DNA from 3 places in the Arthrobacter sp. CAN_A214 genome. Region 1 is predicted to be linked to each of the others. Evidence: riboswitches for the same ligand, from Rfam matches in the RefSeq annotation. Region 1 holds a riboswitch; each other region holds the start of a gene.
The links. A riboswitch is a leader RNA that binds a small molecule or an ion and turns the genes downstream of it on or off. The one in region 1 is predicted to bind S-adenosylmethionine.

Region 1 (7,771 bases):
TGCGACGCGGCGGGCCATTGCACCGGGCCGGCCGGTCTTTCTCGTGCTTCCCGGGGCCAAGGTTGCCGTCACTGCGCAAGCCAGGCGTAGGTGAGGACGGGAACGGGGTGGGACGTGTCCGTGGCTACGCCCTGCACCGAGTTCGAGTAGGCGAACTGGCTCGGATTCTCGTAGAGGGGCAGCCCCGGCACCAGATCGGTGAGCCGGTGCTGTGCCTGGGAGTAGGCCTCCGCCGCGTCCGGGCCATCGGCCGCGCCGCGAGCCCGCAGCAGGATCTCATCCAGTTCCGGGTCGTTCACGTAGGAGGAATTCTGGCCGATGCGCTCGCCGGTGATTTCCGAGGAGTGGTACCGGATGAACAGGACGTCCGTGGTGTTGGTGTGCCACACTCCGGCCAGGGCGTCATAGTCTCCGGCGTACCTCAGTTCCGTGAGTTGTGCCTGGGGAAGCTGGATGATCTCCAGCTCGATCCCTACCTTCCGGACCTCGCCCTGCAGCTGGACGAGGAGGGGACTGGGAGCCGAGGCTTCCACTGTGGGAACTTCGACGGTCAGCCGCTCGCCGTCCTTGGTGCGGAAGCCCTCGGCGTCGCGGGAGTCCCAACCGGCGTCGTCGAGCAGCTGGTCTGCGCGCTCGGGATCGTGGGCCAGTGTGCCTTCCACCGAGGGATCGTAGTATTTGCTCTCCTTCGACAGGTACGAGTCGATGGGGGTGTAGGTGCCGAAGCCGAGGCTTTCCGTGACCGCCCTGGTGTCCACGGCGGTGGTAAAGGCTTCCCGGACGGCCGGGTCGCTGAAGGGCTCCCGGTTCAGGTTGAAGCCGAGCACGTACGGGCTGCCGGTGCGCGGCAGGTTCTCGTAGGTGAACGCCGGGTCCGCCTGCACCGCGGCCGCGTTCTGCGGCGCGAGGTTCTCCGTCAGCCCGTACTGGCCCGACACGAGGGACTGGTAGCGGATCACGGGCTCGGCGACCACGGTGACTTCGACGCCGTCCAGGTGGGCCTCGCCGGATCCGCCCAGCCAGTCGGGAGCCCAGCCGTATCCCTCCCGCTTGGCGTAGCTGATGCTCTGTCCCGGCTGGTAGGCCTCGAGGACGTAGGGCCCGGATCCCACCGGGTTCTGGCACAGGGTTTCCGGCGACTCGGTGATGGCCTTGCCCGAGTTCATGCCCAGCCAGGACTGCGCGAGCGTGTAGAGGAAGGGGGTGTAGGCGTACTCGAGGTGCGCTTCGAAGGTGTAGTCGTCGATCACCGTTCCATCGACGTAGGGTGCGATGTAGGCGGCGGCCAGCGGAGATTTCGTGGCCGGGTCCCGCATGTGCTCGAGGTTCTGCTGGAACACGGTCGCGTTCCATGGCGACCCGTCGCTGAACGTCACGTCCTGACGCAGGTGGAACGTGTACGTCCTGCCGTCCTCGGAGATGTCCCAGGACTCGGCGAGATAGGGGGCGATCTCGCCGTCGTCGTCGAGCGTGACCACGTTGTCGTAGATCAGCCGGCCCAGGAACTGCTGCTGTGTCGCCGAGATGCCGTGGCCGTCGAGGCAGCCGGGCTCGGCGGAGATCGAGACATTGAGGACCCCGCCGTCCACGGGCGTGGCGTCAGCGGGCACGGTCTGTGTCCCGGCAGGGGAGGCGCAGGACGCGAGCAGGCCGGCGACGACGGCGAGGGTTGCGCCGCGGGTCAGGGTGCGGCGGACCCGGAAGCGGGCATGAAAAGACAGGGACATGAGGTTCCTTCTGTGCGAGGAAGCGGGCATGGGTCATCGCGGCAGGGACTGCGCAATGGGAAATGGCGGCGACGGTGGCCGGCAGGGCCGGTGCCGCAGGCGGGGTGGCGTCAGGCGGTGAGAAGTGGACAGCTGTGGAAACGCATCATGCGTCATCCTTCCGATTGCTCTTGACCGCACCGGACGCCGCAACAGATGCGGTGGGTGCAGCCCACTTCGTCATCCGAACCACCCGGAAAGCATGGGGTTGGTGCGCGGCCAAGTCGGAGCTTGACGGCCGCATCTCTTGAAGCTGACCCCACTGTATGCCGGATCTTTCCGCTGTCCAGTCGGGTCAGGTCACAGACGGTCATAAAGGGCGGACAGCAGCTTTCTTACGTTCTGTGTCGTGCCCGGCGTTGACGGCGGGCTCGGGATGCCCCTAGCGTGGGAGGCGCAATCAAGAGTTCCAGCCACAGGCCCTGGCCGGCTGGACAGCAACCCTCTCGTCGTAGCGGGGTGCTCCAGGTGATGATTCGGCCGCTGGGCAGTTTTCGCCCGAGGGGCAAGTACGGCGTTTCCCCCGCTGCCTTCTGCTTTTCGGTACGCGGGACGACGCCTTTTTCGAAGGAAGTGGGCATGGCGTTGAATGTCAATCTGGAGCCGGCGGTTCTACGGCAGGCTTTCGGGCGCTTTCCCTCAGGGATCGCAGCGCTCTGTGCCCGGGTGGACGGAGTTCCCGAGGGCATTGTTGCTTCCTCGTTCACCGTCGGGGTGTCGCTCGATCCGCCACTGGTGATGTTCGCCATCCAGAACACCTCGCGCACCTGGCCGGAGCTGCGAAAGCAACCCCGTATCGGTGTTTCGGTCCTGGCCTCCGGGCAGAAGGATGCCTGCCTGCAGATCGCGTCGAAGTCAGCCGACCGGTTCGCAGCACTCGACATCGAAGTCACGCCCGCCGGCGCCGTACTGCTCTCCGACGCCGTACTGTGGCTGGACTGCTCGGTCGAGGCGGAGTATCCCGCCGGAGATCACCAGGTGGTGCTCCTCCGGGTGCACGGCCTGCAGTTCGAGGACAAGGACTCCGTGCCGCTCGTGTTCCACGCCTCCGAATTCCACCGGCTGCCGGAGCCGTCGCTGGTGTAGCGGCAAGTGTTTCGAATCGGGTCCTCCGGGGTACTGATACCGGAAACTCCCTCCGAAAGGACGCCCATGTACCCGTCAGTCGCACACCAGACCGTTGCGGAGCTGGGTGGCCCCACGAGCGTCCTGGTTCGGCAGAAGAACGACCACGTCAAGCTCAACGCCTTGCTGAAGGAACTGGAAGGATCGAGAGGAGCCGAGCAGGGCGATGTGCTGCGGCGCATCTACCGGCTGGTGTTTCCCCACGCCTTCGCCGAGGAGGCGGTGCTGTGGCCCGTGGTGCGGCGGGTCCTGCCCGATGGTGAACAACTCACCCTTGAGGTGGAGCAGGAGCACCAGGAGGTCAATGAACTGGTGACGCGGCTTGAAACCCTCGAGGAGGGGGACCCGGAGCGGGAACGCGTACTCGACCGGCTGGTCGAGGTGCTGGGGGAGGACGTACGCGACGAGGAGGACAAGCTTTTCCCCCGGCTGCAGGAAGTGGTGAGCAAACGCCTGCTTCAGCTGATGGGCATCTCCTGGGAGGTGGTCCGCAGAACCGCCCCCACCCGCGCTCATCCGGTCGTGGCAAGGCGGCCGCCAGGCAACGCCGTCGCGGCAGTTCCGCTTTCACTCATCGACCGCATCCGCGACGCGGTCGACACCGCAATACTGCAGAGGCCGAAAGCCGTTTCACCGGTTCTCCATCGCACGAGCACCCTGCTGGCGCGGGTAGCCCATTCGATCGAGCACCTCCCGCTCCTGACACGCGGAGAGGACCCAACCACGAGCAGGGTGGGCCGACGGTCCGATGGGAGCGGACGACGCCGGCCTCCTGTCGCGGGCGTTGTCGCTGTCGCGGCCGGGGGAGCTGTAGCGGGAGAGCTGGTGTTCCGCTCGCTCACCCGGCGGACCCGCCGCTGAACGCTCAATCCGATCGATTCCGGCTCGGCTTTGGCGGTTCAGTCTCGATCCGGTCCTGGCTGGATCGAGTTCAGTCCTGCGACGGCCGTTCGCCGGCATCGAATTGCTCCTCGTAGACCCGCTTTGCTTCCTGCAGCACCTCTGGATCGAGCCGGCCGAGCGGACGGACGTCGACGAGCAGCGGCTCGCAGTCCGGGCCCCGGCCCACGCACGCCCCGGTGAGTACCCATGCGTAGCGGTCCTCGTCCTCCGCAAGGTGCTCGTACTGGCAGATCTGGCGTGCAAGCCAGTCCTTGAGCGGCCGGGTCCACCACGACTCCGGTGTGAGGGGGTTGACGGACAATCCTGGCAGCGTCAGCCCGCTCTCGGCGTCGAGACTATTGGAATCCCTATCGGCTTCGAAGCCCTTGGAGTACCGCAGGTAGAGGTAGTCGCCGGACGGCACGAGATCCGCGAGTTCAGCGAGGCTGGAGAGGGTGAGCTCCCCGGATTCTGCTTTGCGCGGTGCGGTGGCGGATTTCATGTGCCTAAGCCTAGGAAGGGTTGTCCCCGGCCTCAACAGCCGGGACAGCGCGAACCTGCTCTTTACTGCTGCTGTGCGAGGTGAGATATTCCTGTTCCTCCATCGGTGGGCGGGGTCTAATTGAAGAAGTACGTGCGTTCAACGAGGAGGTAAACCATGGAAGCATCCTGCCCGTCCTGCGGAAAGCCGCTGCAGGAGTTGGATGAAAGCCAGTGGCCCGCCGAGGGGCCCGTTCCCGAAGGGACCCTCGGCGTCTTCCAGTGTGAGGGGAACCACCGGGTGATAGTCGCTGAACCGCAGATCCAGGCGTAGGGGCTCTCAGACTTCGGGGACTTCCCGGATCGCCAGGTTCGGGTGCAGCAGCCGGTAGCCCTCGGCGTCAAGTAGATCGCGGTTGTACTCGTCGGGGAGCAGCACCACCGTGGCCCTGCTGTCACGGATGATCACGCCGGGCTCACCCGGAGTGATCGGGCCGCACTCGAGTGCAACCCCGAGGCCCTCCTCCACCAGGAGGCACGCGCTGCGCCCGTCGGAATCCGTGGGTGCCGCCACGAAATATTCGATGCCGTCGCGGTCGGCAAGGAAGCGGGTGGAGGACAGGTCGATCCCCTCGAGATCCCGTTGGATCGTGACGATGTCGTGCTCTGCCTGTGCCTGTTCGAAGACTTCCAGGGCCGGCGCATCGCCGCACGCGGTCAGCAGCGGCAGGGCCAGCAGGATCCCTGCGGCTGTGCGGACAAGCCGAAAATGTTCCATGGGTCTCCCATCCTATTCGGTGGGCACTGCGGTTCCTCGAGGGCTGCGTCTCTGCACCCCTCAGGACTTCAACGGATACCACTGCGGGCGAGGCCCTGGACGAAGTACTTCCAGAACAACAGGAACATCAACACGATGGGCAGGATCGAAATCAGGGCAAGGGCCATGATGGACCCGCAGTCCGCCCCGTACTGCCCCGCAGGAAGATCAGCCCGATCCGCAGGGTGAAAAGCTCGCTGTCCTTCAGCGCGATCAGCGGCCAGGCGAAATCGTTCCACTGGTACATCACCGTCAGCAGCACCAGCACCGCGATCAAGGGTTTGCAGAGCGGGAGGACGATCTGGAGAAAGATCCGGACGTTGCCGGCGCCGTCCATTTTCGGCCTCCATGAGTTCATCCGGTATCGCGATGATGAACTGGCGGGCCAGGAAGATTCCGAAGGCCGACGCCGCCGCCGGCAGGATCACGGCCCAGAACGTCCCATAGATCCCCAGTTCCGTGACCAGCCGGAACTGGGCCACCATCAGCACCTGGACGGGAATCATCATGGTACTCAGGACCAGCAGGAAGATGACGCCCTTGCCGCGGAAGGTGAGTTTCGCGAAGGCATACCCGGCCAGCAGGTTCACCGTGACGGTGAGGAGAGTGACGATCGACGTGATGGCCACCGAGTTACCGAACCAGAGAGCGGTGGGGAAGCTCGTGAAGATGCGCCGGAAGTTGTCGAGGGTCCACGACGAGGGCCACAGGTTCAGTTCCCGGCTGAAGACATCGACGTTCGGTGAGAACGCAAGCGTGATCATCCAGTACAGCGGGAACATCATCACCAGTCCGACGACGACGGCGGTTCCCAGTCGTGCCGCGTGCGCGGCACCTGCCGCGGCACCGTGATGAGGGTTCATAATCCGGTATTCGCCGTGGACTGCCAGAACGTGGGGTCGGTGACCAGCCGCCGGTAGTTGTCAAGGCCCACCCATCCGCTGGCTCCGAAACCACTGGACTCCTGGAAGCTGATGAGGAAGGCCCAGCCCAATGGGAGGAAGAGGAACAGCCCGAGGAGAACAAGGTTGGGGGTGAGGAAGCCGTAGGCCGTGCTGGTGGAGCGGAACCGCTTCCCGGACCGCCCGGCACCTGGGGCGTACGTCGAAGCCGGGGTCGCTGGGACAGCGGCTCCCTCGCGCTCGGAGGTGCCCGCGGACATCAGCCGGTGGCCTCGGCCACCGCAGCTGCGATGTTCGCCAGCGTCTCCTCGGCCGACTGGTTCTGGGTGAAGGCGGCTTCGAGCTGGTCACGCAGTTTGGGGTTGATCTCGGCCATCGCCGGGTTCGTCAGCTGCTGGACATCCTCGGGCTGGAGTGTGGTTGCCTGGTCCACGAAGATACCGGCGATATCGGGGCGTGTCTGGTAGTCGAGATCGGTTCCTACCAGGAACTGCAGTGTGGGCAGTTCCATGGCGCGTGCGCAGAAATCGGACATCTGGTCCGGCTGCACTATGAACTTGAGGAACTCGGCTGCGAGTTCCGGATTCCTCGCGTTCTTGGTGGCGACAAGCGCGTTCCCGCCGAGATCACATGCCCCACGTTCGTCGCGGGGCAGGTAGGTTGCGCCCCATTCGAAGTCGGTGATGGTTTCGTCCAGGCTGGGAAGCACGAAATCACCGACGGACGCCAGAGCCGTGGTGCCGGCCGCGAAGGCACTATCGGCGTAGGTGGAGGACTTCACCGAGCGGTTGGGCGGCGCCAGGTTCTCCCGGAACAGGTTCTGTGTGGAAGTGAGGGCCCTCGTTCCGGCCTCGGACTCGATGGCGGGCCCTGAGAGGTCTTCGTTGAAGAGCCGTCCACCTGCCTGGAACAGCCAGCTCAGCCAGCGGGTGGATCGACCGAGCTGCTGGGCAACGCCCTCGAACTCCTCCCAGGTTCAGGCGGAATCGAGGCTGTCCGGAACGCTTGAAATGCCGGCCTGCTCGAACAGGTCCCGGCGATACACGATCGCGGAGGTATCCGTCTGGTGCGGCACTCCGTAGGGCATGCCGTTGTACTGGATGGCCTGCCACATGGCGGGGAGGAAAGCTTCGGCATCCGCGGTGTCAAAATAGCTGCTGAGGTCGAGCAGCTGATCCTGGCTGCTGTAGGCGCCGATGGTTCCGTAGTCCACCCGGAACAGGTCCGGCGCGGTGCCCGCCTGGAGCTGGTCGTCGATATTCTGGAAAATCTGCTCGCGGGGCACCAGGTTCAGCTTGACGGTGACCGTTCTCCGTCTACGCTGAGCATTCGATTCACGGGCCTCCGGCATCATGCACCACGACGCCGCCCACCATCGTCAGCCCGGCCCGCACCGTGTGCAGGTCGGCCGGATCCAGTTTGAAGGGATCAGTGCTGAGAACGACGACGTCGGCCAGGGCGCCGGGCGTGATCGTCCCGCCGTCGTCGAGCCGGTTCACAGAGGCAGATCCCGAGGTGTAGGCGCGGAGGGCCTCCTGCAGGGTGAGTGCCTGGTTTGCGACGAGCGGTCCGGCGTCGGGGTGGGCCGGGTGCGCGCGGTTGACGGCAACGGAGATGGCCTGCCATGGGTCGGGGCTCGAGATGGGCCAGTCCGACCCCATGGCGAGCGGGGCCCCCGCGCGTTCCAGCGCAGCGAACGGGTACTGCCAGCCGGCCCGCTCGCCACCGATCAGGGGCACGGTGAGGCCCAGCATCTGGTCGTCATTGCAGGCCCAGAGGGCCTGCAGGTTCGCCGTGAC
Region 2 (7,771 bases), on a different contig from region 1:
CCTCACGATGGAGTCGCAGAGCGGCACCATCTCCTTCGATCCTGCCCTTCAGCGCACGCTCCGTAATTCCCTGAAGGGTGCGCCGATCCTGCCCACCGGTGCCGGGCACGACGCCGGTGTGCTGGCGGGTGTACTGCCCACGGCGATGCTCTTCATCCGGAACCCCACCGGCATCAGCCACTCGCCGGAGGAGTTCGTGGAACGCGACGACGCGGATGCGGGAGCAACCGCCCTGGCCGACGTCCTGGAGGATCTCCTGTGACGCCTGCAGGTGTCACCGTCTGGTGCGAGTACGCCTGGCTCGGCACCGAAGGCGTTCGGGATTCGGTCCGCATCGGGGTGGACGGCTCCGGCAGGATCGCCTCTGTACAGCAGGGAAGCGCGGCGGAACCCGGTGACCTACTGCTCGGCGGCGTCGTCTTCCCTGCAGCTGCCAACGCCCACTCGCATGCCTTCCACCGGGCTCTGCGGGGGCGCACGCACGACGGCGGCCTCGGCAGCTTCTGGTCGTGGCGCGAGGAGATGTACCGCGCGGCGGGCGCACTGACGCCGGCCGGCTACGAGGAGCTTGCCACCGCCGTCTACGCCGAGATGGTGACGACAGGCTGGTCGAGTGTCGCCGAGTTCCATGACGTCCACCACCAGCCGGACGGCACGCCCTATGAGGGGGATCGCCATGCCATGGAACTCGCGCTGGGCAGGGCCGCCGTCCTTGCGGGAATACGGCTCACCCTGCTGGACACCTGCTATCTCACAGGGGGTTTCGGACAGCCGCCCGGCCCCGGCCAGCACCGCTTCACCGACGACGACGCCTCGGCCTGGCTGGCGCGCCTCGCCGATCTGCGGCGCACCGTCGCCTCCACGTTCGATCCGGACCAGGTCAGCGTCGGCGCTGCAATTCATTCAGTGCGGGCGGTGCCGGACGAGGCACTGGCCGTCATCGCCCGCGAACTGCCCGCCGACCTTCCACTGCACATCCACCTCTCCGAGCAACCCGCCGAGAACGAGGACTGCAGGAAAGCGACGGGTCTCACTCCCACCGGGCTCCTGGCCCGCCACGGCCTCCTGACCGAACGGCTCTCGGTGGTCCATGCGACGCACCTGACGCCGGAGGACATCCGCCTGCTCGGCAACGCACGGGTGGTGGCTGTCCTCTGCCCCACCACGGAGGCGGACCTCGCCGACGGGATCGGACCGGCGCGCGAGCTGGTTGCCGCTGGTTGTGTACTCGCGCTCGGGACGGACCAGCATGCGGTGATCGACCCCTGGCTCGAGATGCGGGCGCTCGAATACGGCGAACGGCTGGGAAGCGGCCACCGGGGTTTCTTCTCCCCCGGGGCGTTGCACTCGATCGCAGCGGAGGGCGGGGCCTCCTCCCAGGGCAGGCCTGCCGTCGCTATCGAGAAGGGCTCCGTCTGCGACCTCATGGCCGTCGATCCGCTGAGTACCCGAACGGCCGGCTCACGCCGGGAGCAGCTCGCCTTTTCCGCCACCGCCCAGGACGTGACCGCCGTCGTCGTCGGAGGGAAGCTGTTGGCCCGGAACGGGGTCCACGAGACCCTCGGGAACCCGGCCGATTCCCTCCGTGCAGCCATCGCCGGCCTCGACGCCGCAGCCGCCGGCCTCGATGCCGCCGCCGCCACCTTCGATGCCACCGCCACCGCAGCCGGAACCCCGGATCCCGGCAATGGGCCGGGCCGGCGGTATCCCCCCGCGGAGCGTTCCTGATGTCACTGCTCATCACCAACATCGGCGAACTGATGACCCAGGACGCCGAACACCGCGTCCTGCGCTCCGCCGCCGTCGTTCTCGAGGGCGAGCGCATCAGTTGGGTGGGGCAGGCGGCGAAGGCGCCGGCCGCGGATCTCCTGCACGACGCCGGTGGCCGGGCCGCCCTGCCGGGATGGGTGGACAGCCATACCCACCTGGTCTTCGCGGGCGACCGCACCGCTGAGTTCGAAGCGCGGATGGCGGGAGCCGACTACACGGCGGGTGGGATCGCGGTCACCGCCGGCGCCACCCGGGAGGCCACCGACTACGAGCTCACCCGGTTGCTGCTCGGACGGGTTGCCGAGGCGCACGCAGGCGGAACAACGTACCTGGAGACGAAGACCGGGTACGGCCTCGATGTGGAGCACGAGGCCCGCAGCGCACGGATCGCCGCATCCGTCGTGGACGAGGTGACTTTCCTCGGAGCGCACCTCGTTCCGCACGGCGTCGACCCGGACGACTACACCGCGCTCGTCTGCGGGCCCATGCTCGACGCCGTCCGACCCTTCGTCGGGTGGGCCGACGTGTTCTGCGAGCGGGGCGCCTTCACTCCCGAGCAGAGCCGTGCGGTGCTCGCCGCCTGCCGGGATGCCGGTCTGGGTTTGAGGGTCCACGGCAACCAGCTCGGCCCCGGGCAAGGCGTAGCGCTCGCTGTGGAGTTCGGAGCGGCAAGCGTGGACCACGTGAACCACCTGGTCCCCACGGACATCGACGCGCTCGCCGGGTCCTGGGCTGCCTGGGAACCGGCATCCGGGACCCGCCGGGGAACCGTCGCCACCTGCCTGCCGGCATGCGACCTCTCGACCCGCCAGCCGCTCGCCCCGGCACGGGCACTGCTCGACGCCGGGGTGCCGGTGGCGCTCGCCAGCAACTGTAATCCGGGCACGTCCTACACCAGTTCCATGGCGTTCTGCGTCACCACCGCCGTCCTCCAGATGGGGCTCAGCGTCGATGAGGCGGTGCGGGCAGCCACCTACGGGGGAGCGTTAGCCCTCCGCCGTGAGTCCGGACAGGACCTCGACGGCGCCCGCGCGGTCGGTTCGGTCGCCGTCGGGCACCGCGCGGATGTCCAGCTCCTCGACTCGCCGTCGGCCACGCATCTTGCCTACCGGCCGGGGATGCCGCTCTCCGGCGCAGTCTGGATGGCCGGCCGCCGGGTCGACCGGCAGGCGGTGCGCCGGCTGGCCGTTGGGAATCCGCAGGAACCACTGGAAGGATAGCCGCATGCCCGCGCCGCTCCCCGCCCCCCGAGACGTCCCCAGCGACATTCCCAGCGACATTCCCAGCACCGCGGAGGACGGCGGATCTCCGCAGCCGGCGCGGCGCATCAAGGCCGAGATCCTCGTCGTGCTCGGCCTGTCCCTCGGCCAGTCCGGGGTGTACGCGGCGGTGAACCTGCTGGAGAAACTGACCCGGGGCCCGCTGTCCGGTCAGACCACCACCCTCAACCCAGTCCTCAACGACCGTCAGTACTTCGACCTCACGTATCAGCTGCTCAGCATCTTCTTCGCACTCGTACCGGTGGCGCTCGTGCTGTTCCTGCTGAGCGGACCCGGCGTCTCCGCGTTCCGCCGTCTTGGTTTCACCTTCGCGAAACCCGGCACCGACTTCGGGCTGGGCCTGGGGCTCGCCGCCGTCATCGGGGTCGGCACGCTGGGCGTCTACGCCGGCGGCCGTGCACTGGGACTGACGACGGCGATCATCCCGGCTGCCCTCGACGCGTACTGGTGGACCGTGCCCGTCCTGGTTCTTTCGGCCCTCCGCCACGCGGTGCTCGAGGAGGTCATCGTGGTGGGGTACCTGTTCGAGCGGTTCGGCGAGCTCCGGTGGTCGGTGCCGGTCATCATCGTCACCAGCGCACTGATCCGGGGAAGCTATCACCTGTACCAGGGCTTCGGGCCGTTCATCGGTAACGTTCTGATGGGGCTGTTGTTCGGTTACCTCTACGCGAAACGGCGCAGGGTGATGCCACTCGTCATTGCCCACGCAGCAATCGACATCACCGGGTTCGTCGGGTTTGCGCTGATCGGTCCGGCGATCGGCATCGGCGGCTGAGAGCGGCCGGGTTCTCCCGACTCCTTTGGGCCACGAAAATGTGACTAAATTACCGCCGAGTTCGGTGCTAATTTGAAGGAGTCGCGGCTCATCCACAGGCCGCCGAGGAGGAACAATGACAGTCATCACGAACGTCTCAGAATGCAGCGTCGGTAATTGTTCGTTCAACCACGACGGCTGTACGGCCATCGCCATCACCGTCTCCGGGAGCACCGACCACGCGTCGTGCGCCACGTTCATCGACACCTCGATCAGTGGTGGTCTGCCGAAGATGCTCGCACAGGTGGGAGCCTGCCAGCGGGCGGAGTGCAACTACAACCACGACCTCATGTGTACGGCATCCGCCGTCAAGGTCGGCCCCGGTGCTGAGGACGCCGACTGCCTCACCTATACACACGCCTAGGGCGGCATGTCGGCCAGAGAGAGCAGGAGCCCGACTGGTGCCAGTCCGGCTCCTGCTCCCTGCGCGAAAATCTTGAGCGGCGGTAGCGCTAGATCTCCACGCGGCCGTTCGCGGTCTCGAACGTCACCGACATGATTCCGGGGGTTCCGTTGGGCGCCACCCAGCGGACGTCGACGCCGTCGAGCGTTTCCTCGACCTGCGTGCCGAGCCATTCGGTGACGCGCTCGGAGGATCCGGCGATCGTGAGGCAGTCGAGTTTCACCGTGGCGGGGCGGGCCTGTGACGGATGCAGGGCTTCGAGCCCGTCATCCCACCGCAGGAGGTAGGGGACCTGCGGATCGGCGATCAGTCCCTTGATGCCGATCTGCTGCCACGAGAGTTCCTGACCATCCGGGAATTTCCGGTTGCCGGGAACCGCGCTGCGGCCGAGGCGCTCCTCGAAGGGTTCGAGGTTCTCGACCGCGACGCACCAGCCCATCCAGCCTCCACCGGCTTCGGAGCGCGCACGCACGGCTTGCCCGAAGGGTGCCTTGTCGGATGCGGGGTGCGAAAGTACCTCGACAACTTCCAGGTACTGCCCGTTGACCAGGGGAAAAATCATGTTCCGTGTGCCGAAGCGGGGGTGCACACCGCCCTTCACGGGTTCCATGCCGAGGGCGGTTGCAATCCGCTCGGCAGTGGCAGCCAGTCCATCGGGTTCGCAGGCGTAAGAGACGTGATCCAGGCGCATGGCTACATTTTGGCACTTTGTGATGGGCGTCTCGACTTAGGCCGCCCTTACTTCACGGGGCGTCATTTCGGGCCTCCCAGAGTTGCCTGCAACGCCGGTTTGGGCTTTCATTGACTGCAGGTCATGAGTGCCAGCGGAAAGCCCCGGCTCGCTGGCCGGCAACCCTCCAACCGCGGTGGGGTGCCCCGGGTGAAGACCAGGCGGAGCCCACACGGGTGCTGCGCAAGCGCGGGCCGACAAGCCCTGGCCGGTCATCCCCGGCGACGGCGGATGGGCCCCCATCGAGAGGGGACACCATGTCCAACGATTGGTCATTCGAAACACGGCAGATCCACGCCGGGCAGACACCCGACTCCGCCACGGGGGCGCGTGCGCTGCCGATCTACCAGACATCCTCGTTCGTCTTCCCCAGCGCGCAGAGCGCTGCCGACCGTTTCGCGCTGACTGAACTTGCCCCGATCTATACGCGGATCGGCAATCCGACGCAGGAAGCCGTCGAGATTCGCATCGCGAGCCTCGAGGGCGGTGCCGGCGCCCTGCTGCTGGCGTCGGGACAGGCAGCTGAGACGTTCGCGGTGCTGAACGTCGCGGAGGTGGGAGACCATATCGTCGCGAGTCCCAGCCTTTACGGCGGCACGTTCAACCTCTTCCGGCACACGCTGAAGAAGTTCGGCATCGACTGCACCTTCGTGGAGGACCCGGACAACCTCGAGCAATGGCGTGCGGCGGTGCGCCCCAACACCAAACTGTTCTTCGGTGAAGTCGTCTCGAATCCCCGCCAGGACGTCCTCGACATCGAGGGCATCAGCGCCGTTGCGCACGAGCACGGCATCCCCCTGATCGTCGACAACACGCTGTCCACGCCCTACCTCATCCGCCCCATCGAGTGGGGCGCCGACATCGTGGTCCACTCCGCCACCAAGTACCTCGGCGGCCACGGGAACGCCATCGCGGGGGTGATCGTCGATTCCGGAAGGTTCGACTTCGCAAGGAATCCGGAGAAGTTTCCCGGCTTCAACACGCCCGACGAGAGCTACCACGGACTGGTCTACGCCAGGGACCTCGGGGTCGGCAGCGCTCTCGGCGCCAACCTCGCCTACATCCTCAAGGCACGCGTCCAGCTGTTGCGGGACCTCGGTTCCTCGGTGTCACCCTTCAATGCCTTCCTGATCGCCCAGGGCATCGAGACCCTCAGCCTGCGGATGGAGCGGCACGTCGAGAACGCCCGGGCCGTGGCTGAATGGCTTGAACAGCACGACGACGTCGAATCGGTCGCCTACGCGGGGCTGCCCTCGAGCCCCTGGTACGAACGTGGCCGCACCTACGGACCGCGCGGCACCGGTGCCATCGTGTCGTTCGACATCGAAGGGGGGATCGAGGCCGGCAAACGGTTCGTCGATGGTCTCGAGCTCCACTCCCATGTGGCGAACGTCGGTGATGTCCGTTCGCTCGTGATCCACCCGGCGTCGACCACCCACAGCCAGCTGGGGGCGGAGGCGCAACTGACGGCCGGGGTGCGTCCCGGCCTCGTGCGGCTGTCGGTGGGACTCGAGAACCTCCAGGACATCCTCGCCGACCTGGATGCAGGCTTTCGAGCGGCGAAGGGGGCGTAGGCAAACCGGTGACCACCTATTTCCCTGCGCCGTCGTCCCGCCTGCCCCGAACAGGTCCGGGGAGCGACGGCCTGCTTCGAACTGCGTTCCTGGGTCCGGTAGTGCTCGACGCCGGCGGTGAACTCCCCGACGTGCAGTTGGCCTTCGAGACATGGGGCACCCTCAACGAGGATGCAACGAATGCGGTGCTGGTGCATCATGCGCTGACCGGCAGTTCCCATGTCGCCCGTGGGGCGTCCGAGGAGGACGGGTGGTGGGATTCACTGGTGGGCCCCGGTCGCACCGTGGACACGGACAGGTACTTCGTCGTGTCCATCAACATGCTCGGCGGTTGCTACGGCTCCACGGGACCAGCGAGCCTCGACTCCCAGGGATCGCCGTGGGGATCGCGGTTCCCCTTCATCACCATCCGGGATTCGGTCCGCACCGAGGCGCTGCTGATGGACCGGTTGGGGATCCCGCGCTGGCATTCGGTCCTGGGAGGATCGATGGGCGGGGCGCGCGCCCTGGAATGGGCACTGATGTACCCGGACCGGGTGGAACGGTGCGCAGTCATCGCCTGCACCGCAGCAAGCTCAGCCGAGCAGATCGCGTTCGCCCAGGCGCAGCTCCAGGCGATCCGCCTCGATCCGGCGTACGCGGGAGGCGACTACTACGGGGCGGACCTTCCCGTTGCCGGACTGGGCCTCGCACGGCGGATCGCCCATATCACCTATCGGTCCGAGGCGGAGCTCGGTGACCGTTTCGGGAGGGCCGCCCAGGACGTGGAGCAGCCGTTCGGCGGCGTGCTCCCCGCGGAGCGCGGGCGCTACCAGGTGGAAAGCTACCTCGACCACCAGGCGGAGAAGCTGGTCCACCGCTTCGACGCCAACAGCTACGTGATCCTCACCGAGGCGCTCATGAGCCACGATGCCGCGCGGGACCGTGGAAGCCTTGCACAGGCGCTGAGCGGAGCCACGGCACGGTTCTTCATCGCAGCGGTGGACACCGACCGCCTGTATTTCCCCGGGCAGTCGGCAGTCCTGGCGGAAGCACTTCCGGGACACGTGCCGGTGCACATGATCCGGTCCCCGATCGGGCACGACGCATTCCTGACACAGATCCATCAGCTGGACCGGGAGCTGACGGAGGCGTTCTTCACCGACTAGGTCGTGTCTGTTAATTGTGTACTCGGTGGAATGTGACTACTGCGGTGAGTAG
Region 3 (7,771 bases), on a different contig from region 1:
GCCGACTCGACGAACGCCACATCCGCATCTCGTTTGCCGTCCTCATCTTTGCCGTGGCCGCCTGGGTGACCCTGAGCACCGCCACCACCCTGATCTCCACCTGACCTACCACAAGCCCAGCCCCCTGCAGGACTTCCCCACCACCTGACACCCTGCCACGCCGGCCCTGCTGACGCAGTGCAGGCACGCGGAGCCGGTTCCCTCATTCCGGGTGCCTGCCAGGACCTGTCCCGTTCCGGGTTCGGTTCCGCACTCCCTTTGCCCAACACCACGCGACTGTTCGACCGGGATGTCGCCCACCTTGCCGTATACCCCTAGGGGTATTACGATGGACACCAGCGGATACCCCCAGGGGTATTTGAATTAGTCCCCTACGGGCGTCAGATCCCCAAATCGATGAAGGAGAGCACCAAATGCTGATAGAGCGCATTTACGACGAAGACCTCGCCCAGGCCAGTTACCTGATCGGTTGCCAGTCCACAGGCGAAGCCGTTGTGGTCGATGGACGCCGCGACATTGCCGTCTACCAGGACCTGGCGGCGAAGAACAACATGAGAATCACCGCTGTCACCGAGACACATATCCACGCCGATTACCTCTCCGGCACCCGCGAGTTGGCGGCCGCGACCGGGGCTGCGATCCACGTGTCCGGTGAAGGCGGACCGGAATGGCAGTACGGATTCGAGGGGACGCGCCTGCATGATGGGGACACCATCACCCTGGGCAACATCACCCTGCAAGCCCTCCACACCCCTGGGCACACGCCGGAGCACCTGTCCTTCCTCGTCACCGACGGCGCATTCAGCAACCATGCCGGCTACCTGCTTTCCGGCGACTTCGTGTTCTCCGGGGACCTGGGCCGCCCGGACCTCCTCGACGAAGCCGCAGGAGGCGTCGACACCCGGTTCGAGGGCGCCAAGCAACTGTTCAGGAGCCTGCAGGAAAAGTTCCTGACCCTACCCGACTACGTTCAGGTCCACCCCGCCCACGGTGCCGGCAGCGCCTGCGGCAAAGCACTCGGCGCCATTCCGTCCTCGACCGTCGGCTACGAGCGGCTCTACTCCTGGTGGGGCCCCTACCTCGCCGCCAACGATGAGCGGGGCTTCATCGACGAGCTCCTCGACGGGCAGCCCGACGCCCACGCCTACTTCAACCGGATGAAGCGCGAGAACCGGGAAGGCCCCGCCGTGCTGGGAGAACGCGCACCCCTGATCGAACTCGACCAGGACCAGGTCGCCGCCGGCCTCGCCGCGGACACGGTGACGTTCGTCGACACCCGTTCCGCGAAGGACGTGCACCAGGGCACGGTGGAGAGGTCCCTGAACATCCCAGCCGGCGCTGCGATTGCCACCTACGGGGCATGGGTGGTGAACCCCGAGACGGACACGAACCCCCTGGTCCTGCTCGCCACCGACCAGGACCAGGCGCAGGACATCCGGGACCACCTCGTCCGCGTCGGCATCGACGATGTTGCCGGGTACGTCACCAGCATCGACGGACTGCCCGCTACTGAACCCGCCCTGATCCAGCCCGCCGACCTCCCCGGGTTCGACGCGGCTCTGATCCTGGACGTCCGCAACCGCACCGAACACACCAGTGGACACGTCCCCGGAGCGCACCAACTCAACGGCGGACGGCTCATGTGGCACCTGGACGAATTACCCACCGACGGGACCATCGTCACCTACTGCCAAAGCGGACTCCGTAACTCCGTCGCCGCCAGCGCCCTGCGCCGGGCCGGTTACGACGTCGTCGAACTCGATGGCAGCTACACGGCCTGGAACTCCTGGCAGCAGGCCCGGAAAACCGCTCCCACCACCTGACCATCGACCCGGCTCGTTGGCAGGGGTGGGCACCTGGCAAGCTTCCTGGCTGGATCGCATAGAACCTTCCGCACCCGGGCAGGCGCCGACACTACCCAGCCACCGACGCGGGCCGGGTGCTACTCCTGAAACCTGAGGCCCATCAAGGGATCACCCAGGCTGAGGCGGACGGTATGAGTGGCTCTCCAATATCTTCGCCGCAAAACCGGTCAGGAGGAGCACCCAGGCTGGATGCGTCTGGACGCCAATTCGGTGAGGCGGGGCAGCGGCTCCCGTGCACGACGCTGGACGCAGGACGAGGTGGTATTCGTGAAACTTTCCGCGGGTGGCCGCATTGGTGTGGCTGGGGCGGCGGTGGTCGGGGTCGCCTTCGGTATGGCCCGGTACGCCTACGGGCCCTCGGCGAAAGCGGATCGTAAACACAACAGCCCTTCTCGTCGTCGCCGCACACTCGGGTTGCCACTGAACCAGCAATGTTCTGTCCGTCGGCTAACGGCCGAGTCAGGGATCCCCTTCCCTGCCATAACTCTTTTCTCCTCAGTGCGTCGCGCCCGTCGTCCATCTGATGCGGCAGTCATCTTGCGGAGGCTGACACCGGGCGTTGACGAATCCGATAAAATCAGGACCACTACCCCGCGTCCCCGCCTCAGAAGGAGCTTGTCATCGCCTCCCGGAACCGCCTCAACGAACGACTGCGCACCACTCTGGACCTGCTGGCGCGCCACCAGGCATCGGGAACCGCCGTGGCTCCCAGCGATCTGATGGCCCAGACCATCGCGGGAGTGCCGTTCGACGTCAAGGAATCGGAGCTCCTCGCCAGCGGTGTTCCCCGCGGCTACAAGCAGCTGACGACGGCGACGTCGAAGCTCGTCAAGGCCGGCTGGCTCGTCAAGGAACGAAGCGGCTGGACGGCGACGGAGGAGGGCATCCGCGCGCTCGCTGCGTTCCCCGATGCCGATGTCTTCGCCGATGCCGCGGTCAGCGGAGAGCCTGTGCCTGAGCAGGCGCCAGGGCATGATCCGGGGCATGCGCCGGAACAGGTTCAGGAGCAGCTGCCCGTGCAGGTGCCGCAGGCCCCGGAGCAGGTTCAGGAGGACCAGCCGATGGAGGATCCGGCTCCGGCGTCCGACGCTGCCGACCAGGACCAGCCGGCGTTGGTCGAGGAGGACCTCGTCGTGCCGCAAGCGCTAGCGTCCGACGTCGACGCAGCTGATGAGCAAGCGCTCGCGTCCGACGGCGTCGCACCTCCAGAGCAGGCACCCAACGACGCGTGGCACGACCAGCCGCAGTCCGTCGCCCTCGCCGGTGACTTCAACCCCCTCTTCGGCGAGGCCGGGCACTGGACCACGAACCTCCGTGGACTGCAGCTCGACTATGACGCCGTTGAGAATCTGTGGAAGCAGACCCTCCAGCTGCCCGCCGGCACCTACCAGTACAAGATGGTGGTCAACGGTTCCTGGGACGAGAACTACGGTGCCTACGGGGTCCGCGACGGCTCCAACCACGAGCTGCGCCTGCTCTCCGACACCGCTGTGACGTTCCGCTTCGACTACGCCACGAAGGATATCGAGACCAGCTAGCACCTTCCGTTGACCGAAGGCATCCGATAGCAAAGGTCACAAATCGATTGCGCTCCCCGGTCGATCCGGGAAGGCTTTCACCATGACCACCCATCGGAAGCGTGGCCTACCCAGACTCGCGGCGATCTGCACCGTCGCGCTCACCGCGACGGCCTGCACCATAGCGGAAGGGGACACCCAGCAGACCCCGTCGCACAGCTATGCCAGCCGCCCGGACCTGGCCCCTCCCGTCGTCGCGCTCGAACAGGGCGAGGCCTGGGAGCCGGACTACGGGACCTCGGAGGAACTCATCTTCCTCACGCCCGGTTTCCCGGACCGACCGCCGACGACGGGCGGCCTGGTGCTGGATGCGTCAGGAGAACCCGTCTGGATCAATCCGGCCGACCCGGACGACTCGCAGGACGACCAGTTCGAGCTCCGGGTCCAGGAGTACCAGGGCGAGCCCGTGCTCACCCTGTATCAGGGAAGCAGCGGCGGCGGATACGGCGACGGCACCTTCACCATCCTGAACCGGTCCTACGAGGAGATTGCGAGCGTTACCACCGGCGGGGATTTGGCGCCCGGCAACGCCGACTTCCACGACTCGACCATCACGCCCCGGGACACCATGCTGATCAGCGCCTACGAGCCGGCCGAGGCGGACCTCTCGGAGCTCGGCGGCCCGACGGACGGCTGGGTCGAGGAAGCCGTGATTCAGGAAATCGATATCGCCACGGGTGACGTCCTCTTCGAGTGGAGATCGCTCGACCACATCCCCGTCGCGGACAGCATCCAGAATTTCGGTGACGCACTGGACGGCGGGGTGCTGCGCACCCAGGACTTCGATAAGGCACAGGACGAGAACGAGGTGGTGGGTACCGAGGAAAGTCCCTTCGACTACCTCCACGTCAATTCGATAGCGGAGGACGACGACGGCATCCTGGTCTCCGCGCGTCACACCAGTGCCATCTACCGGATCGACCGCGCCACGGGCGAGCTGGACTGGACCTTGGGCGGGACGGCCAACGATTTCGAGCTGGGAGACGGTGCCGAGTTCTCCTGGCAGCACGACGCCCGGCGCTCTCCCGACGGCACCCTGACCCTCTTCGACAACGCTTCCAACGAGAACTCCGGGGACAACTCCCGCGGCTTGCGGCTCCAGCTCGACGAGGAGGCGATGACCGCCGCTGTGGTCACCGAATACCTCCCGCCGGAGGACCGCACCGCCGGAAGCATGGCCAACACCAACGAACTCCCGAACGGCAACATCCTGATCAGCTGGGGCGCCCAGCCCTTCTACTCCGAATTCACTGCGGACGGCGCACTCATCTATGACGTTTCGCTCGGCGGGGACGGCAGCTACCGCGCCTACAAGTCTGCGTGGCAGGGCCAACCGGCCACACCGCCGGATGTGGTGGTCCAGGAGAACGACGGCGGCAGCACCGCCTACGTCTCGTGGAACGGAGCCACGGGGGTGGCGCAGTGGCGGCTACTGACGGGTGCCGACGAAGCGACCGCCACCGAAGGAGCAACCGTGGATCGGGAATCCTTCGAAACCGAGATTCCCCTCCCCGAGGACGCAGCCTACGTGGCCGTCCAGGCCCTCGATGCCAGCGGGAACGAGCTGGGTACCGGCGTCGCCGACTGACTCCGCCGGGATTGCCCTGACGAAACGGCGGACCGCCCGAAAAGCCGTGCGGTCCGCCCCGATGAAACCGCCCGGAGCCGTCGTCACAAACCCGCCCGTGACTCAGTGTGACGCCGGCCATTGGCCAACGCTGCCCGAGTCGGTTTGAATGAAGCCATAACCATCCCGAGCGGCCGAGAGACCTGGATCGACGACGCCGCAGCAACCCTCTTCGGATAAAACCGGAGAACGGTGCTACTGCCAGGACCGATGGAGAAGCCAAAAGCTTCGTTGGTCTTTACCCGCCGTGCTGCCGCACGCCCGGGGAAGCTCCGCGTTGCCCTGTGCGCCCCTCCGTCGGGCGATGAGTACAGGAGCCCAACGTGCAGCACACCACCCCGGCCTATCGAGCCGGACACAAGAAGATCGCCCTCACCGCCGTCGCAGGCCTTTTGCTGACCGGCTGCGGAGGTGCCGCGAACGCCGGGGAGGACACCACTTTCGTCTTCGCCACCGGCAAGGACATCTCCTGCCTCGACCCCCACGTGAACGGGGACATGCCCCAGGCCTCCATTGCCGCCAACTACCTGGACTCCCTCGTGTCACAGGATGCGGAGGGCACCATCCACCCGTGGCTCGCCTCGGACTGGGAGGTCTCCGCGGACGGCCTCACCTACACGTTCACCGTCCGCACCGACGTCACCTTCACCGACGGCACCCCGCTGACGGCGGAGGCGGTCAAGGCGAACCTCGACCACATGGTGGATCCCGACACCCAGTCGGGCACCGCGGGAGGCTACCTCAAGCCGTATGCCGGAACCGAGGTGGTGGACGCGGATACCGCCGTCGTCACCCTGAACCGCCCCTATGCGGCGTTCCTCGAGGTGCTCGCGCAGCCGTTCCTCGGCATCCAGTCGCCCGAGGCGCTCAAGCGTCCCCAGGCGGAGAACTGCAACGCCCCGGTGGGTACGGGTCCGTTCAAGATTGTGGATTATGTGCCGCAGTCGAAAGCCACCCTGGTCCGCAATGAGGACTACAACTCAGCCCCGCCATTCGCGGAGCACCAGGGGCCGGCGTACCTCGAGACCATCGAATGGCGCATTGTCCCCGAGGACTCGACGCGCTACGGCCTGCTCCGTGCCGGCCAGGTGGACGCCCTCGACCTCATGCCGAGCGTCCACTTCGACGAAGCCGAGTCCGACCCCGACGTCGAGCTCATCCTGCAGGACCGCCCCGGCAACCCCACCAACCTGATCCTGAACACCACGCGACCACCCTTCGACGACCCCGATGTCCGCAAGGCCTTCCTGCGGAGCGCGTACGTGGATGCCGGCATCAACAGCGTCTACTTCGGCACCGTCACCAAGGCCGGCGGTCCGCTGAGCTCCACCACCACCTTCTACTCGCCCGACTTCGAGGACGTCTACGCCCCCGATCCGGACGAGGCGAACCAACTGCTCGACGACGCCGGTTGGACCGGGCGTGACGACGACGGCTACCGCACCAAGGACGGCGAGCGCCTCACCGTCCACTTCCCCTACACACCGAACTCCTGGCCCACGGCACACCAGGCACTGGTCACACAGATCCAGGCGACCGCCAAGCAGGTGGGATTCGAGGTCCTCATCGAGAACGGTGACGCCGCAACGGTCAGCGAACAGGGCAACAACTTCGAGTACGACCTCCGCGCCGACTACTGGAACACCAACACCGCCGACGTCCTCCGGATCGTCTTCTCCTCGGAATACACCGAGTCGGCCGGCTTCGTGGCCAACGGCTCGGGCTTCCGCAACCCGGAACTCGACGGCATCCTGAACGATGCCCTCGCCACCGACGACGCGGAAACCCGAGAGGACCTCTACTACCAGGCCCAGCAGATCGTCAGCGACAACGCCCTGCAGCTGCCCCTCTACAACCAGGCCAGCCAGGTGGCACTCCGCAGCGACCGCTTCGGGAACTTCGCCCTCGAGCCGAGCCTGTCCCTCCCCTACCTCTACGACGTGACGGCGGTTGACCAGCCATGAGCACCCTCGATTCCAAGCACCTCGATCCATTGAGTGCGGCGCCACGCACGACGGCGACGGCCGGTGCGGCCGGGAAAGTCATCGCCCAACGGGCGGCGGGCAGCATCTTCGTCCTCTGGGCCGCGGTCACGCTGACGTTCTTCGTCCTCCGGCTGACCCCGGGCGATCCGATCACGGCGATCCTCGGCGGGGCCGGATCCTCGCCGTCGCCCGAGACCGTTGCTGCGGTGAAGGCCGAATACGGTCTCGACCAGCCCGTCCTCGTCCAGTACCTCGCCTACCTCGGTGGCCTGTTCACCGGGAATTTCGGCACCTCCTACATCTTCAAGGTGCCGGTCCTGGAGATCCTCGGCCCACAGATCCTTCCCACGTTCCAGCTGGCCGGCCTCGCGCTCGTCTTCGCTTGGATCATCGCTCTGGCCTTCACGCTGCTGACCGTCGGGCGGGGTCGCGTGCTCGATTCCGTGGGCCGCGGCGTCGAGGTCTTCTTCGCCTCGCTCCCCCAGTTCTGGGTGGGCATCATGCTCGCGGTGGTGTTCGCCGTCGTGCTCGGCTGGTTCCCCGTCGCGGGCAATGACGGTTTCCGCTCGCTCGTGCTGCCCGCGCTGTCCCTCGCAATTCCGCTCGCAGGGTTCATCGCCCAGGTCACGCGGGCATCCTTCGAGGACGCACTGGCGCAGCCGTTCATCCTCAGTGCCCGAGCCCGCGGTCTGAGTGACACCGCCGTCCGCATCACCC

Region 2: linked by a shared signal. The riboswitch ahead of IWX65_RS12640 (bifunctional o-acetylhomoserine/o-acetylserine sulfhydrylase) and the one ahead of IWX65_RS04430 (flavin reductase family protein) in region 1 are both predicted to bind S-adenosylmethionine.
Region 3: linked by a shared signal. The riboswitch ahead of IWX65_RS05230 (ABC transporter substrate-binding protein) and the one ahead of IWX65_RS04430 (flavin reductase family protein) in region 1 are both predicted to bind S-adenosylmethionine.

What each region holds. Positions count from the first base shown of each region.
Region 1 is NZ_JADOUU010000003.1:171,729-179,499, reverse strand. It holds gene IWX65_RS04440 (ABC transporter permease) at 1-72, opposite strand, end outside; gene IWX65_RS04435 (ABC transporter substrate-binding protein) at 69-1,727, opposite strand; SAM riboswitch class IV at 1,889-2,019, opposite strand; SAM riboswitch class IV at 2,165-2,284, shown strand; gene IWX65_RS04430 (flavin reductase family protein) at 2,346-2,852, shown strand; gene IWX65_RS04425 (hemerythrin domain-containing protein) at 2,919-3,752, shown strand; gene IWX65_RS04420 (DUF6098 family protein) at 3,823-4,275, opposite strand; gene IWX65_RS04415 (hypothetical protein) at 4,432-4,587, shown strand; gene IWX65_RS04410 (hypothetical protein) at 4,594-5,031, opposite strand; gene IWX65_RS17700 (carbohydrate ABC transporter permease) at 5,100-5,933, opposite strand; gene IWX65_RS04395 (sugar ABC transporter permease) at 5,930-6,232, opposite strand; partial or broken gene IWX65_RS17695 (ABC transporter substrate-binding protein) at 6,232-7,323, opposite strand; gene IWX65_RS04380 (amidohydrolase) at 7,307-7,771, opposite strand, start outside.
Region 2 is NZ_JADOUU010000015.1:38-7,808, reverse strand. It holds gene IWX65_RS12670 (allantoate amidohydrolase) at 1-262, shown strand, start outside; gene IWX65_RS12665 (formimidoylglutamate deiminase) at 259-1,728, shown strand; gene IWX65_RS12660 (amidohydrolase family protein) at 1,728-2,990, shown strand; gene IWX65_RS12655 (CPBP family intramembrane glutamic endopeptidase) at 2,995-3,825, shown strand; gene IWX65_RS12650 (DUF1540 domain-containing protein) at 3,941-4,228, shown strand; gene IWX65_RS12645 (VOC family protein) at 4,317-4,958, opposite strand; SAM riboswitch class IV at 5,078-5,193, shown strand; gene IWX65_RS12640 (bifunctional o-acetylhomoserine/o-acetylserine sulfhydrylase) at 5,255-6,571, shown strand; gene metX (homoserine O-acetyltransferase MetX) at 6,580-7,719, shown strand.
Region 3 is NZ_JADOUU010000004.1:20,241-28,011, forward strand. It holds gene IWX65_RS05210 (sulfite exporter TauE/SafE family protein) at 1-104, shown strand, start outside; gene IWX65_RS05215 (MBL fold metallo-hydrolase) at 414-1,823, shown strand; gene IWX65_RS05220 (pullulanase X25 domain-containing protein) at 2,567-3,403, shown strand; gene IWX65_RS05225 (arylsulfotransferase family protein) at 3,486-5,030, shown strand; SAM riboswitch class I at 5,188-5,286, shown strand; gene IWX65_RS05230 (ABC transporter substrate-binding protein) at 5,393-7,033, shown strand; gene IWX65_RS05235 (ABC transporter permease) at 7,030-7,771, shown strand, end outside.